Duganella zoogloeoides: one gene and its partner. The protein of the gene in region 1 interacts with the protein of each later gene in a pairwise test. Links are inferred from orthologs where the notes say so. Each region holds a gene or a part of one and is shown on either strand. Other genes may lie near its edges. The genes, in order: ribD and accC.

Region 1 (7,134 bases):
GGCTGCCAGCTCGATGCTTTTCTTTTCGAAAATATTCTGTGACATCGCGAGGCAATTTATCGCTTACGCGAGACGATATTGCCCTACGGCAGCAGTTGTGCGCGTAAGATTGATCCGGCCACATGGAGACATCGATGCCTTTTAGCCCGCCCACCTGCTTGGTCCTGTGCCTGATTTTTTCGGTGCAGCAGGCGCACGCCCAGGGCGCTGCAGCGATCAAGCAGGGCCAGCGGCTGTGGCAGCAGCGCTGCACCGACTGTCACGCGCTCGACACCGACGAGACCGGCCCGCGCCATCGCGGCGTATTCGGCCGCCGTGCCGGCAGCATCAAAGGCTACGATTACTCGCGCGCGCTCAAGCGTTCGCAGGTGACGTGGGACGCCCGGTCGCTCGACCGCTGGCTGACCGATCCAGAACAGTTCATTCCGGGGCAGAACATGGATTTCAAGGTGAGCAATGCAGCCGAGCGGGCTGCGCTGATTGCTTATTTGCAAAGCTTGTCTGCGCCGGGTGTGGGCAAACCTTTTACGCAACCGGTGCAAACGCCGCGTGCAGCGCCAGGTAGGCAGCGCCAATGACATTGGCGTCCACGCCAACCTCGCCTGCCAACACCGGCGGACGGTCGACGCCCGACCAGTCGTAGCGCGTCAGCGCCGTTTCCACCTGCGCAAGCAGCAGCGCCAGCAAACCGCGCCCGAGCTTGCCATCGACGATCACCGCGTCCAGATCGACCATGCAGGCTGCGTTGCAGACAGCGTAAGCCAACGCGTCAGCTGCTTCGTTCGCCCAAGCCTGCGTGAAGCCGGACCAAGGCGCTGCGAGGGCGCGTTCGTCGCGCGCGGCGTCCACGTCGAGGCCAGCCTCTGTATAGCGCTGTTCGAGCATCGCCAGCGATGCTACGCTGAGCAACTGCGCTGGCAACCCGCCTCGTTCTCCCGGTCCGCTCTGTCTGCCCACCCCGTTTGATCCGTTTGATCCGTTTGATCCGCTTGATGCGCCTCGTTCGCCTGCGGCCGACCGCAGCGGCATGGAGCCGAGGGCACCGGCGTTGCCATGCGCACCGCAGTGGGGGCGGCCGCCCAACACCAGGCTTCCGCCAGCCAGGGCGTCAAGATACACATACAGATAATCAGGCAAATCGCGACCGCGACCGGCCAGCAGTTCGGCCACACAGGCAGCGGCGGTATCTTTGGCGAAAACCACCGGCAGCGTCGTCATCGCCTGCAAACGGGCGCGGATATCGACATTGGCCCACTCCCTGGCCTGCTCTGGCATCTGCCCCAGCAACTGGTGCCAGGTGCCCAGCGCCAGCGGCGCAGCGACTCCAATGCCGCACAACCGCGCCGCCCCGCTCGCGCCAAGTTGGGCAACAATGGCATCGAGTTGACTGGCGATGGCAGCAAACACTGCATCTACTTCGGGGTGCGGATAGACCACCTCGGCGCGAAAGCGCGCTTGGCCAGTCAGATCAAGCAGCATCACTTCCAGGCTGCGCCGGCCGATATGGATGCCGATCGCGTAGGCGCCGTCGGGGTTGAGCGCGATCGGCTGCGACGGCTGCCCTACTCTGCCGCGCACGGCTTCGAGCTTGCGCACCAGTTTTTCGTCGAGCAGCCGGTTGATGATGACCGAGGCGCTCTGGCTGCTGAGTTCAGTCGCGCGCGCCAGGTCGGCCTTGGCCAAGCTGCCAAGCCGACGCAGATGATGCAGCATGAGCCGTTCGTTGGGGCCAAGCGCGCGCAGGTTCGATGACATGGGGATAGCGGAACAGGTTGCCGGAGATTTTGTAGTATAGTTTTCCTTTAATTAATAAATCAAGTTGACTTATTAATCCAAAAGGAAAAACCATGCATTTTGACTCTACCCTGTTGGGCCTGATTGCCGCTTTTTGCACGACTGTCGCCTTCATCCCGCAAGTGCTCTTGATCTGGCGCCGCAAATCCGCTGCCGGTGTTTCCACCGGCATGTACTGCGTGTTCTGCTTCGGCGTGCTGCTATGGCTGATTTACGGCGTGATCATCGAGGCATGGCCCATCGCCATCAACAACGGCATCACGCTGATGCTGGCGTGCTCGGTGCTGGTGATGAAATGGGCCTACCGGAACAATCCGTAGTTAGCGGGTAGCAGCGCCCACCGACACCATGCGTTCCACGTAACGCGCGATCAGGTCGATCTCGAGGTTGACCTGCACGCCCACCACCAGGTGCTTCAAGGTGGTCATGGCGATCGTGTGCGGGATCAGGTTGATCGAGAACTGGCACACCAGGTCGGCGCCGGTGCCGATGTCGGTCACGCGGTTGACGGTCAGCGACACGCCGTTGACCACGATCGAGCCTTTGAAGGCCAGGAACTTGGCAAGCTCGTGATCGGCTTCGACCACCAGTTCCCACGATTCGCCCACTGGCTCGAACTTGCGCACCACGCCCAGGCCATCGACGTGGCCGGACACCAGGTGGCCGCCCAGGCGCTCGTTCAGGGTCAGCGCCTTTTCCAGGTTTACTTCGGTGAGCGTATCGAGGCCGACGGTGCAGTTGAGGCTTTCGCGCGAGACATCGACGCGGAAGTTGGACTCGTCCTTTTCCACAACCGTCATGCAGGCGCCGTTGATGGCGATCGAGTCGCCGAGCGCAACGTCGGCCAGCGGCAGGCCGCCGGCATGAATGTCCAGGCGCACGCCTGCAAACGAGCCGCCTTCGAGCGGGGTGACCGAGGCGATTTTGCCGACTGCGGCAACGATTCCAGTAAACATAAGAGTTCTCAAATAGGGGTGGAGGAACGATTAAAACGGGCCAGCAGCCGTACATCGGCGCCGATCTGCTTTACTTCGTGGAATTTCAACGACTGTTTTTGCGACAAATGCGTGAGCGCCGGCAGCGCGAACATGCCTTGCGCATCGCCCAGCAACATCGGCGCGAGGTACACCAGCAACTCGTCAACGCAACCTTCGCGGATCAGGGAGCCATTGAGCTTGCTGCCTGCTTCAACATGCAATTCATTGATCTGGCGCCGGCCCAGCTCGCGCATCAGCTCGGGCAGATCGACCTTGCCGGACGCATTGGGCAGCAGGATCACTTCGTTGCCCAGCGCGCGCAAGGCTGCGCCCTTTTCCGGGTCGCGCACGGCGGCCACGATCCAGGTGCCGCCTCCTTGCAATATCTTGGCGGCCGGGTCGATTTCAAGGCGGCTGTCGATGACGATGCGGATCGGCTGGCGCGGCGTGTCGATGCCGCGCACGTTCAACTGCGGATCGTCGGCCTTGACAGTACCGATGCCGGTGAGGATGGCGCAGGCGCGCGCACGCCAGGCGTGGCCGTCGGCGCGGGCCCGCTCGCCCGTGATCCACTGGCTGGCGCCGTTGTGCAGCGCGGTCATGCCATCGAGGCTGGCGGCGGTTTTCATGCGCACCCACGGCAGACCACGCGTCATGCGCGAGAAAAAGCCGATATTCAATTCATAGGCTTGCTCGGCCAGCAAACCGCTGCTCACCGCAATACCGGCTGCGGCCAGCTTGGCCATGCCCTGCCCTGCCACCAGCGGATTGGGGTCTTCCATGGCCGCCACCACGCGGGCCAGGCCGGCGTGCACCAGCGCGTCGGCGCACGGCGGCGTGCGGCCGTGGTGGCTGCACGGCTCGAGCGTGACGTACGCCGTGGCGCCGCGCACGTCGTGGCCACGGGCCTGCGCGTCTTTCAATGCCTGGATTTCCGCGTGGTCGCCGCCCACCTGCTGGGTGACGCCGGCGCCGATCACTGCGCCGTCGCGCACGATCACGCAGCCGATGTGCGGATTGGGCGACGTGGTGTACAGGCCGCGCTCGGCCCAGGCCAGGGCCAGGGTCATGCCCTCGGTATCGTTGTGGATTCTCACTATGTCCTTAATCTAATGCGCCTGTGCAGGCAGCCTCCACGGCCGGATCGCACACGCGCAGCCGGCCCAGCATATTGATCTTGATGTTGCGGACGTTGTCGCCCAGCGCCAGCGACAGCGTGCCCCAGCGGGCGGCCAGGCTGTTCGCTGCGCTGCAACTGCGTCCCGCACCATTATAAGCAACGTAGGCTGGCGGCGCTTTGGAAGAGAACGAAATGCCCATCCGCAGGCCATCAGGCAGCGGGCCGCGCCGGAAGATCGCGGTCTCGCCGGCATCGGGCCGGCGGTTGCCGTTGGCATCGACAAACACGATCCAGCCGCCCCGCCAATCGATGCCGCCAGGGTCGAGCGGCGCCAGCATGACCATGCTCCCGCGCGCGATCGCCTGCGAGCGGGTGAGATCGATGGCGGCCACCAGGTCGGTGACGGCAGCGCGCAACCGCTGGCGCTGCATCGTCTGCTGATAGGCGGGCGCAGCGGCGGCTAGCAGGATGCCGGCCAGGGCAAGCACCAGAAGCAACTCGACCAAGGTGACGCCTGCTGCTGTGGCGGCGCGCCTGCCAGGGCATCGGGGCGACGGTTGGCGAATATGCATCGTGTCAGTGGCGTGCGCGGTGTGCATGGTATGCCCGGAATTTAGCGCCAGCAATCGGCCCGTGGCCCACCTGCCTGGCGCAGACCACTGCTGGTCAATGTCAACTCGCCGCAGTCGGCGTCGCGAAAGCGCGCGTCAACCCGGGGCGTGCCGGGTGTGGCGACCAGTTGCACGCACGTGTCCAGCGTGTGGCCATCGCAGGCTTTACCTTCGATTTCGTAGCCGCTGGCCGGTGCGGTGGCGCCGCTCCACCACTGGAACTGGCGCTGTTCGGGGTCATCGCCTTGCACGGCGGGGCCAAAGGCGAGATAGCTGCCGTGCTGGGTGAAGTAGCGCTCTTGCTGCAACATCAAACGCTGCATGGTGGCTTGCGCTTCGTGGCGGCGGGTGCGCACCAGGTGGTCATTCCACGCCGGCGCGGCAACAGCCGCCAGCAGCATGGCGATGACGCATACGACCAGCAGTTCAATCATCGAAAATCCGCGCGGCGTGTTCATGGCACCGCCCGTTGCGCTTGGTGCGCCTGGTTCGCCTGGTTCGCTTGAGGCTGCTGGTATGCCTGGTGCAACTGGCGCCAGTTTGCTACCTCGCGCCAACTGAGGCGGCCGGCGCGTTTGCGGGTGTGGACCGTGCCCAGCACCGGTTCGCCCTGTGGCCCGGGTGTGCCGATGGCGAAGTCCTGTTCCAGGTTTGCCCGGCCGGTGGGCTCCCGCGCCGTGGGGGGCTTAATGGATGGCACTGGCAGCAACAGCGGCCGGGGCACGTATCGTGTGGTGCGTTCGGCAACGACAGGCGGCGGCGCTTCCAGCGTGGGCGGCAATCTGGCGGTAACGCTTTGGCCGAGCGCCAGGCCGGTCAGCACGTTGAGCACGTAAGTTCGGCTGTGCGCGGGCGAGCAGGATGCGCCAGGATTGCCCGGTGTGGTCGGCGTGGTCGGCGTCCCCGGGGTGGCAGGTGTGCCCGGCTGGCCCGATTGCCCGGACTGGCCTCCCTCGTTAATGGGCAGCACGGTATTAAATGCCAGCGCACCGTTCACCAGTACGCCACTATCGAGGCTGCGTTCGCCGGTGGTGGACGATGCCAGCAAGTCCATGTACCAGCCCATGCTGCCTGGCGCCATCGCTTCGCCTTCGATGGCGAGGCGTTCGCTCGCCGGATCGCCTTTGAGCTCGCGCCGCGTAAGCTGGCGCCGGCCGGAGACAGGTTCGGGCGGCGTGCGCAGGCTGTCGCGGATGGCGTAATAGGTTTGCGGCGCGAAGCGGGCTGGATCGCGGTCGGCCTGTTCGATCAGCTTGCCGGTGCCGAACAGCACCAGGTAACCGCCATTGTCGGCGTGAGCCACTTGCGGCAGTTGCGCGATAGGCTGGCGGCGGCCGCTGGCATCGCGCGCAACAAACAGCGGTGATAGCGACGCGTTGTCCGCTAGCGGTTGCGCCTGTCCTGTCTGAGCCGTCTGAACCACCGGTCCCGTCTGGACCGTCTGGACCGTCTGGATGATCTGCCCCGTCCGCACCGTCTGAATCACCTGCCCCGCCTGGCCGGCCTGCGCCGCAAGGCTCCACGATGGACCGGCCGTCAAGTCGAAGCGCCACAGATTGCCTTGCAGGTCGCCGGCGTACGCGTAGCGGGCGGCGCCCTGGCGATCGGCCACCAGCGCTGGCGCGTACAAGGCATTAGGCAAGGTGGCGTCCGCGATGGGGGTGCGCAAGCGGTAGTAATTGTCGTTGAGGCGCCAGGGCGCATTGCGCGGCTTGTCCAGCGCCAGCAGGAACAAGGCGCCGTCGCCGGAAGGGCTGGCGTTGCCGTCGGCAGCGTAGTTGTTCAAGCCGCTGGCGACGACTGCAAAATAGCGATAAACCGGTGCGCCGCCGTACGTGCCCACGCGCAGCTTGGCCAGTTGCGGTGTGCTGGTGACGTTGCCGATATTGGGATCGTGGCGGTCGGTGAATTCCCACAGCACGCCGCCCTGTTCTGCAAACCGGACGGGATCGGTGATATCGAGCGCGAACACGCCTTGCGCACCGCCGCCCATACCGGACACCAGCACCGTGCGCGCGCTGCCGGCGATCATCACGTCGCCCGCCTGGGTCGGACCATCGACGTAGGCGCGGTGTACATAATCTTTATCGGCCAGCCGGTGCAACGCACCGAACAGCGCGGCCGGGACGTAGGCAAACAGCTCGGCGCCATCGGCAGCATTGAAGGCATGCAGCATGCCGTCGTTGGCGCCAAGATAAAGCATGTCCGGCCGCGCCCGCACCAGCCCCTGTGAGGATTGGCCCACGTTCACCGGCGTGCTGTGGACCGAGTTGCCCAGCACGCTGCCGCGTGCGCGGAATAGCGTACCTTCTGCGCTGCGCTCGCCGCGTAACCAGGCCAGGCGTTGCGGGCCGCTGCCGTCGCTGGCAGGATCGAGCTGGGCGCGCTGCTCGGGCGACAGGGCTTCCCACGCGAACGGCACCATGACCAGAGTGCCGTCAGCCTGGACGATGGCGGTGTGAAGATTGCGCCGTTCCGGCGGCGGCGATGCGGCGCGGATGGCGCTGCCGGTGAGCAGTGCGCCAGCATCCCATACGGCCTGCTTCGCTTGCGACAAGCCGCCGGTACCGGGCGCCATCGCATAGCGGATGAAGCTGCCGGACCAATCGGCCGTCTGCATCGCTGACTGGTA
Region 2 (7,118 bases), 820 kb from region 1 along the record:
TTGCTCCAGATCGCGCAGTTGCTGCTGGGACTGGCCTTCAACGGCCGCTGACCCGACAGCACGCAAAAAAGCCCGCGCCGGTTGTTCACCGGCGCGGGCTTTTTGACGTCTGGACGAATGCTTAGTAGCGGTAACCGAACGCGGCTTCGAACTTGTCGGCGATCTCGGCTGCCGTCAGGCGGTGGTTTTGTGCGCCCTTGCTGGCGATCTTGATCGCGCCCAGCAGGCTGGCCAGGCGGCCCGTGGTTTCCCATTTCCAGCCGTTGGTGATGCCGAACAGCAGGCCGGCGCGGTAGGCGTCGCCGCAGCCGGTCGGATCCAGCACTTCGGTGGCAGGCACGGCCGGGATGTCGATGCGCTCGCCCTTGGTATAAATTTCCGAACCCTGCTCGCCACGGGTGATGATCAGCGCTTCCACGCGGCTGGCGATGTCGGCCACGCTCAAGCCGGTGCGCTCGGTCAGCAGCTCGATTTCGTAATCGTTGGTGGTGACGTAGGTGGCCTGGTCGATAAAGGTGGTCAGTTCTTCGCCGTTGAACATCGGCAGTTGCTGGCCCGGATCGAAGATGAACGGGATCTCCAGCTTGACCAGGTCGGTCGCGTGCTTTTGCATGCCCAGGTGGCCGTCCGGCGAAATGATGGCCAGCGCGGCAGGGCCGGCCTTGGCGATATCGTTCTCGTGCGCGTACGACATGGCGCCCGGGTGGAAGGCGTTGATCTGGTTGCCGTCCTGGTCGGCCGTGACGAAGCACTGGGCGTTGTAGGCGTCTTCCTTGATCAGGATGTTGTCCGACGGGATGCCGAGCTTGGCCAGGCGGGCAATATAGGCCGCGTTGTCCTGGCCCATCACGCCGACGATGCGCGGATCGCCGCCCAGCATCTTGAGGTTGTAGGCGATGTTGCCGGAGCAGCCGCCGAATTCGGTGCGCATGGTTGGCGCCAGGAACGACACGTTCACTTTATGGAGCTGGTCGGCCAGCAGGATGCTGTCGAAGCGGCCCGGGAATTGCAGGATGGTGTCGATCGCGAGCGAGCCGCAAATCAAGGAGGTCTGGGTCATGATGGTTCTTTATGGATAAAAGACTGCGATGTGATAGCCCGATGCCCTGGGCTGTTTCAATTCAAAGTAGAGTTTGACAGGTTGTTCGCTGCGTGCGGGAAACCCTTGGGCGATCTCGACTTCGGGATCGAGATAATCGCGCGGCGCAAGGACGCGGCGCAACACGGTCTTGTCGTTGGCGTCGTCCAGCACCAGTTCGATGTGCGGCCAGGCCTGGGCGCTGCCGCTGCTGTTCTTGAGCGACGTGGAGAACGAAAACGTGTTTTCGCTCAGGGTTTGCAGTTCGCCCTGTTCGATCGCCAGCTCGTCGATCTGCGACGGCAGTTCGACCTTGCAGCCGAGCGGTTTGCAGGCGGCCACCAGCGCCGGCTTGAGCGACGGCATGGCCGCTGCCAGCGGGTTGCGGAAGGTGGTCAGTCCCTGCGCGGCCAGCGCACCGAGCATCAGCACGATGCCCAGGCACAGGGCGATGGTGGTGGCGCGGCCATAGCGCTCGCGGTGGCGTTCGCGCTTGACGAAGCCGGGCTCGTCGTCTGCAGGCTCTGCCATTGGCTCGGCCGGGGCTTCGACTTCGGGCTCCTGCATGTGGTGGTCCACCACGGGCTCGGCCACCAGTGTTTCGGTGCTTTGGAATTCCGGCTCGTAATAGCGGTCTGCGGGCGGGGCGGAGACGGTGCGCAGCAGCGTGTGGCTGGGCGGAATGTCGTCTTGCGCCTGGGCGGCAAGACCGCCATGGGACAGTTGCAGCAGCGCCTGCTCGTCTTCTTCGTCGAGTTCGTCAGGGTGCGGGGAAAAGTCGAGCGTGGGTTCGCGGCGCTCGTCGCTGCGTGCCGGCCTGACTTCCCGGACGACTTGCACGGCCGGCGCCGGTTGCGCGGCCGCCATGCGGGCGTCCAGCGCGGCCAGTTCCACCTCGATCGCCGCTTGCAACTCTTCCTCGGACAGCGTGTCGCCGCTGATCAGGTCTTGCGCGGTCGGTTCGGGGGGCGGGGCGGGCGCGGGTTCGGGTTCGGCCAGTACGGCAGGCGCTGGTAGCGGCTGGGGATCACGCAGCGGCTCGGGCTCAGGCTTGGTGAGCGATACCGGCGCTGCTGGCGGCGCCGGCGGCCGAACACGCCACTGTGCGGGCAATGGCTGCGGCGCAGGTTCGGCCGCAGCAGTCCCGGCCTCATCATCGAAATCCAGGCTCAATGCCGCCACCGAGTCCGGCAATTTGACCTCAGCCATCACAGGCAGCGGGGGCAGGGCAGCGTCATCGACGTCGTCGAAATCGAGATCGAACTCGCTTGGTTCGGCGGCCGGCGCAATGGCGGCAGGAGGCGCAGCGGCATCAGGCACGGAGCCGGCAGGAGCCGCGGCAAGACGAGCAGCGGTAGAAGGAGCTGCTGCAGAAGGAACAGCAGCGGAAGAAACGGCTGGCGCAGCAGGCGGCGCCAGCGGCTCCAGCAACGCAGCATTACCGTCAAACACCTGGTTGCAGGAGCCACAGCGCACTATGCCCCCACGTAATTTCAGCTGGTCATGAGCGACCCGAAATATCGTGTTGCAGTGGGGGCATTTGGTGGCAAGCGCCATGGGTGTGATTAGCGCGCGGCGGGAACCACGTCACTGCCGAGGCGACCGTGCAGGGCGACCCAGCCATCCTGTTCGGCCCATACGCCGAGCTTGATGAACGGTGCGTAAGCGGCAGCCACTTCCTCGGCCTGGCGCGCCAGCACGCCCGACAGGATCAGTGCGCCACCGGGCGCGACGCGGCCCGACAACATCGGCGCCATCAATTTCAACGGGCTCGACAGGATATTCGCCACCACGATGTCGAACTTCTGCTCGGCATGCGCGGACTGGGCGAAGGTGTCGGGCAGGAAGTATTCGATCTCGCAATGGTTGCGCTGGGCATTGTCGGCAGCCGATTCGATCGCTTGCGGATCGATGTCCACACCCACGACTTCACCAGCGCCGACCTTCCTGGCTACCATGGCCAGGATGCCGGAACCGCAGCCGTAGTCGAGCACGGTCTTGCCGGGCGCCGGATGGGCTTCCAGCCATTCCATGCACAAGCGCGTGGTCGGATGGCTGCCGGTACCGAACGCCAGGCCCGGGTCGAGTTCCAGGATCAGCGCGTCAGGATCCGGTGCCTCGTGCCAGCTCGGCACGACCCAGATGTTCTTGCCGATGTGAATCGGTGCGAATTGCGACTGCGTCAGGCGCACCCAGTCCTGCTCTTCCACCTTGCGGGTGGTGAACTTGGGCAGCTTGGCCAGGCCAGCCTGGCCGGCGGCAGCGGCCACGATCACGGCCTGGTCGTCGGCTTCGTCGGTGAGGGCCACCACGCGGCTGTGGTCCCAGGCCGCTTCGGTCGGTTCCATGCCCGGCTCGCCGAACAGCGGACGTTCGGCGTCGGTGCCTTCATCGGCGTCCTCGACGGAGACCGACAGCGCGCCCACGTCCATCAGTGCTTCGGACAGGGCTTCGGCGTGTTCGCGCGCGATTTCGATGACGATTTCGGTCCAGCTCATTGTGGCGCTTTCGGGTTCAGGCTCAGTTTATTGAGTTCTGGCATGTCGGCCAGCTTGTGCTCGAGGTAGTGAATATTGGTGCCGCCTTCGATGAAACGGGCATCGATCATCAGCTCGCGGTGCAGCGGGATGTTGGTCGAAATACCTTCGACGACCATTTCCGACAGCGCGATCTGCATGCGGCGGATGGCCTGCTCGCGGGTGGCGCCGTACGAAATGACCTTGCCGATCATCGAATCGTAATGCGGCGGCACGTAGTAGCCGGCATATGCGTGCGAATCGACGCGGATGCCGGGACCACCCGGCACGTGCCACGACGTAATGCGGCCCGGCGACGGCGTGAACTTGAAGGCATCTTCGGCATTGATACGGCACTCGATGGCGTGGCCCGACAGCATGACGTCGCGCTGGCGGAAGCGCAGCTTCTCGCCGCAGGCGATGCGGATCTGTTCCTGCACGATGTCGATGCCGGTGATCATTTCGGTGACCGGGTGTTCGACCTGCACGCGGGTGTTCATCTCGATGAAGTAGAACTCGCCGTTTTCATACAGGAACTCGAAGGTGCCGGCGCCACGGTAGCCGATCTTGCGGCACGCTTCGGCGCAGCGGTCGCCGATCTTTTCGATCAGCTTGCGCGGGATGCCCGGCGCCGGCGCTTCTTCGATCACCTTCTGGTGGCGGCGCTGCATCGAGCAGTCGCGTTCGCCCAGCCAGACGGCGTTTTTGTGTTCGTCGGCAAGGATCTGGATTTCCACGTGGCGCGGATTTTCCAGGTACTTCTCCATGTACACTTCCGGATTGCCGAAGGCGGTACCGGCTTCGGTCTTGGTCATGGCCACGGCATTGATCAGCGCCGCTTCGGTATGCACCACGCGCATGCCGCGTCCGCCACCGCCGCCGGCCGCCTTGATAATGACCGGGTAGCCGACCTTGCGGGCGATCTGCACGATGGCTTTCGGATCGTCGGGAAGCGCGCCTTCCGAGCCGGGCACGCAAGGCACGCCCGCCTTGATCATGGTTTGCTTGGCCGACACCTTGTCGCCCATGATGCGGATCGATTCCGAACGCGGACCGATGAACACGAAGCCCGATTTTTCCACGCGCTCGGCGAAGTCGGCGTTTTCCGACAGGAAGCCGTAGCCCGGGTGGATCGCTTCGGCGTCGGTCACTTCGGCCGCGCTGATGATGGCTGGCATGTTCAGGTAGCTGAGCGTCGAGGCCGCCGGGCCGATACATACCGACTCGTCGGCCAATTTGACGTACTTGGCGTCCTTGTCCGCTTCCGAGTGGACCACGACCGTCTTGATGCCCAGTTCGCGGCAAGCGCGCTGGATACGGAGGGCAATTTCGCCACGATTGGCAATGAGGATTTTTTCAAACATGGTAGGTTCGCGTATTTCTGTGATCACCGGCAGAGACCGGTAACATCAAGTAGGGAGGGGATGCGGAAGACGGCGCGCCCGTCACCGACAGTGCGGCGGGGCGGGCGCTGAAACTCGTCTTAGCCTATCACAAACAGCGGTTGGCCGAATTCGACCGGCTGGCCATTCTCGACCAGGATCTGGGTGATCGTGCCGGACTTGTCGGCATCGATTTCGTTGAGCAGCTTCATCGCTTCGATGATGCAGAGGGTGTCGCCTTCCTTGACGGTGGCGCCCACTTCGACAAAGGCTGCCGAACCCGGCGCCGACGAACGATAGAAGGTGCCGACCATCGGCGATTTGACGATGTGGCCGGTTGGCTCGGCGGCTACGGCAGGCGCGGCTGCGGCAACCGGGGCGGCGGCTGGCGCCGGCGCTGCATGGTACTGAGGAATGCCTTGCGGCTGCATCATCACCATCTGGTTTTGCGGCATGGCCGACGATTTGACGATGCGGACTTTGCTCTCGCCTTCGGTCACTTCGAGCTCTGCGATGTCGGATTCTGCGACCAAATCAATCAAGGTCTTCAGTTTGCGTAGATCCATGTAACCCCCAGGAATATCTTGTTTTTAAGTGATGACGGCGACGCCTTTTGGGCGCAGCCGCGTTAAATTGCGCGCAGATCGCGTAGATTATCGCCTTTTAAGAACGAAGTCGATGGCAAACCGATATCCTTCGATACCGAGTCCACAGATCGTGCCACTGGCGATCGCGCTCAGGAATGAATGGTGGCGAAACGACTCGCGCTGGTAAATATTCGAAATATGCACTTCTACAAATGGAATGGCCACGCCCGCCAGGGCGTCGCGCAGCGCCACGCTGGTATGCGTGAGTCCACCCGGGTTGATGACGATGGCGTCCACGCCCTCGGTGCGGGCAGCATGGATGCGGTCGATCAACGCCCCTTCGTGATTGCTCTGAAAACAAGACAAGGTGGCGCCAGCCGCTTGCGCTTGTGCCTGGGCTGCGTGTTCCACATCGGCCAGGGTGGCGGCGCCGTAAATCTCCGGCTCCCGGGTGCCCAATAAATTCAGGTTGGGGCCGTTCAGGAGGAGGAGGTTTTTTGCCATGTTCTTGACCGTTTTCCGCGAAAGTTTCGCATTTTGCCGCCAACTGCCTGCATTGGCAAGAGAAAAAAATGCGTGTACCCAGTGTCTGGCAAGTTACAGCGTTGCCAAATCCTTGTGCAGCTCGTCAAACTTCAGCTTGCCCAGGTAAGTCTTCTTGACCTGGCCGTCGCCGCCGATCAGCACCGTGAACGGCAGGCCGCCGTTGACATTGCCGAACTGGCGCGACAGGTCCGTGCCGCTCATGCCGGCCACCAGCACCGGGTAGGTGATTTTATACTTGGCGCTAAATTCGGCGATGTTGGTTGGCGAATCGATACCGATCCCGATAACTTGCAGCTTCTTGCCGGCTTCTCCGGACGAGAGTTCGGACAGCTCCGGCATTTCCTGCACGCACGGCGCGCACCACGTGGCCCAGAAATTGACCAGCATCGCCTTGCCCTGGAACTGCGCCAGCGGCGTGGCCTTGCCAGCCGCGTCTGGCATGGTTTGCGCTAGCAGCGCCTGTACCGGACCGGTCACACCGGCCGGGGCGGTGGCCGTAATCGGCGCCGCTTCTTTCTTCATGCCGGTGTAGGCGCCGGCAGCGGCAAACAGCACGGCAACGCCGGCATAGACGGCAAGATGTTTTTTATTCATGGTTCGATTCGGAGGAGTGAGTACTGTTTGTACTGTTAACTAGTAGTGCGCGTACGGCAGCGATATCGGCCCGCTGCACCTTGTCGCCCTTGGCCTTGACCGCGCCGCGCAAATCGTCGAGCTCGTACAGTTCGGCATGCACGCCTTCCTGCTGCCACAGGAAGCTCACAGTCTCGACCGGATCATAGCGCGGACCCTTGAAGTGGGGCGACTCGGAAATGTCGATCTGCACGTTGCGGTTGAGCAGGAAGATTTCGACCTCCTTGGCGCTGTCCGCAAACAGTTGCAGGTGGATGTCGTCGTGCGGGCCGGCGGTGCCGCCCAGCACGGCGCCGGTCAGGAACGGGTTGAACTGCGCCAGCTTGTCCATGATGTCCACCGCCAGCGTGCGCAGGCGGAACAGGCGCGCCGGTTG

Evidence for each region.
Region 2: the proteins of ribD (region 1) and accC interact in binary tests that used the Escherichia coli proteins (3 or more experiments, as listed by UniProt). The link is inferred for Duganella zoogloeoides from one-to-one orthologs.

Annotation. Positions count from the first base shown.
Region 1 is NZ_CP140152.1:4,259,512-4,266,645, forward strand. Bases 1,814-4,720 are described here. They hold ribD (bifunctional diaminohydroxyphosphoribosylaminopyrimidine deaminase/5-amino-6-(5-phosphoribosylamino)uracil reductase RibD), read right to left. Parts: upstream 3,869-4,720; coding sequence 2,759-3,868; downstream 1,814-2,758. Other genes in these bases: SR858_RS18835 (SemiSWEET transporter), read left to right, coding at 1,848-2,114; SR858_RS18840 (riboflavin synthase), read right to left, coding at 2,115-2,750; SR858_RS18850 (GspH/FimT family protein), read right to left, coding at 3,876-4,397; SR858_RS18855 (type IV pilin protein), read right to left, coding at 4,505-4,720. Outside these bases: SR858_RS18825 (c-type cytochrome), read left to right, coding at 135-578; SR858_RS18830 (ROK family transcriptional regulator), read right to left, coding at 526-1,755; more of SR858_RS18855, read right to left, coding at 4,721-4,960; SR858_RS18860 (pilus assembly protein), read right to left, coding at 4,957-7,134. UniProt on the Escherichia coli protein: Converts 2,5-diamino-6-(ribosylamino)-4(3h)-pyrimidinone 5'-phosphate into 5-amino-6-(ribosylamino)-2,4(1h,3h)-pyrimidinedione 5'-phosphate.
Region 2 is NZ_CP140152.1:5,083,742-5,090,859, reverse strand. Bases 2,766-5,656 are described here. They hold accC (acetyl-CoA carboxylase biotin carboxylase subunit), read right to left. Parts: upstream 4,959-5,656; coding sequence 3,573-4,958; downstream 2,766-3,572. Other genes in these bases: aroQ (type II 3-dehydroquinate dehydratase), read right to left, coding at 5,630-5,656; accB (acetyl-CoA carboxylase biotin carboxyl carrier protein), read right to left, coding at 5,078-5,542; prmA (50S ribosomal protein L11 methyltransferase), read right to left, coding at 2,766-3,576. Outside these bases: SR858_RS22465 (YggT family protein), read left to right, coding at 1-51; SR858_RS22460 (carbohydrate kinase family protein), read right to left, coding at 122-1,060; SR858_RS22455 (DUF3426 domain-containing protein), read right to left, coding at 1,070-2,635; more of prmA, read right to left, coding at 2,644-2,765; more of aroQ, read right to left, coding at 5,657-6,067; SR858_RS22430 (TlpA family protein disulfide reductase), read right to left, coding at 6,161-6,703; SR858_RS22425 (hypothetical protein), read right to left, coding at 6,696-7,118. UniProt on the Escherichia coli protein: This protein is a component of the acetyl coenzyme A carboxylase complex; first, biotin carboxylase catalyzes the carboxylation of the carrier protein and then the transcarboxylase transfers the carboxyl group to form malonyl-CoA.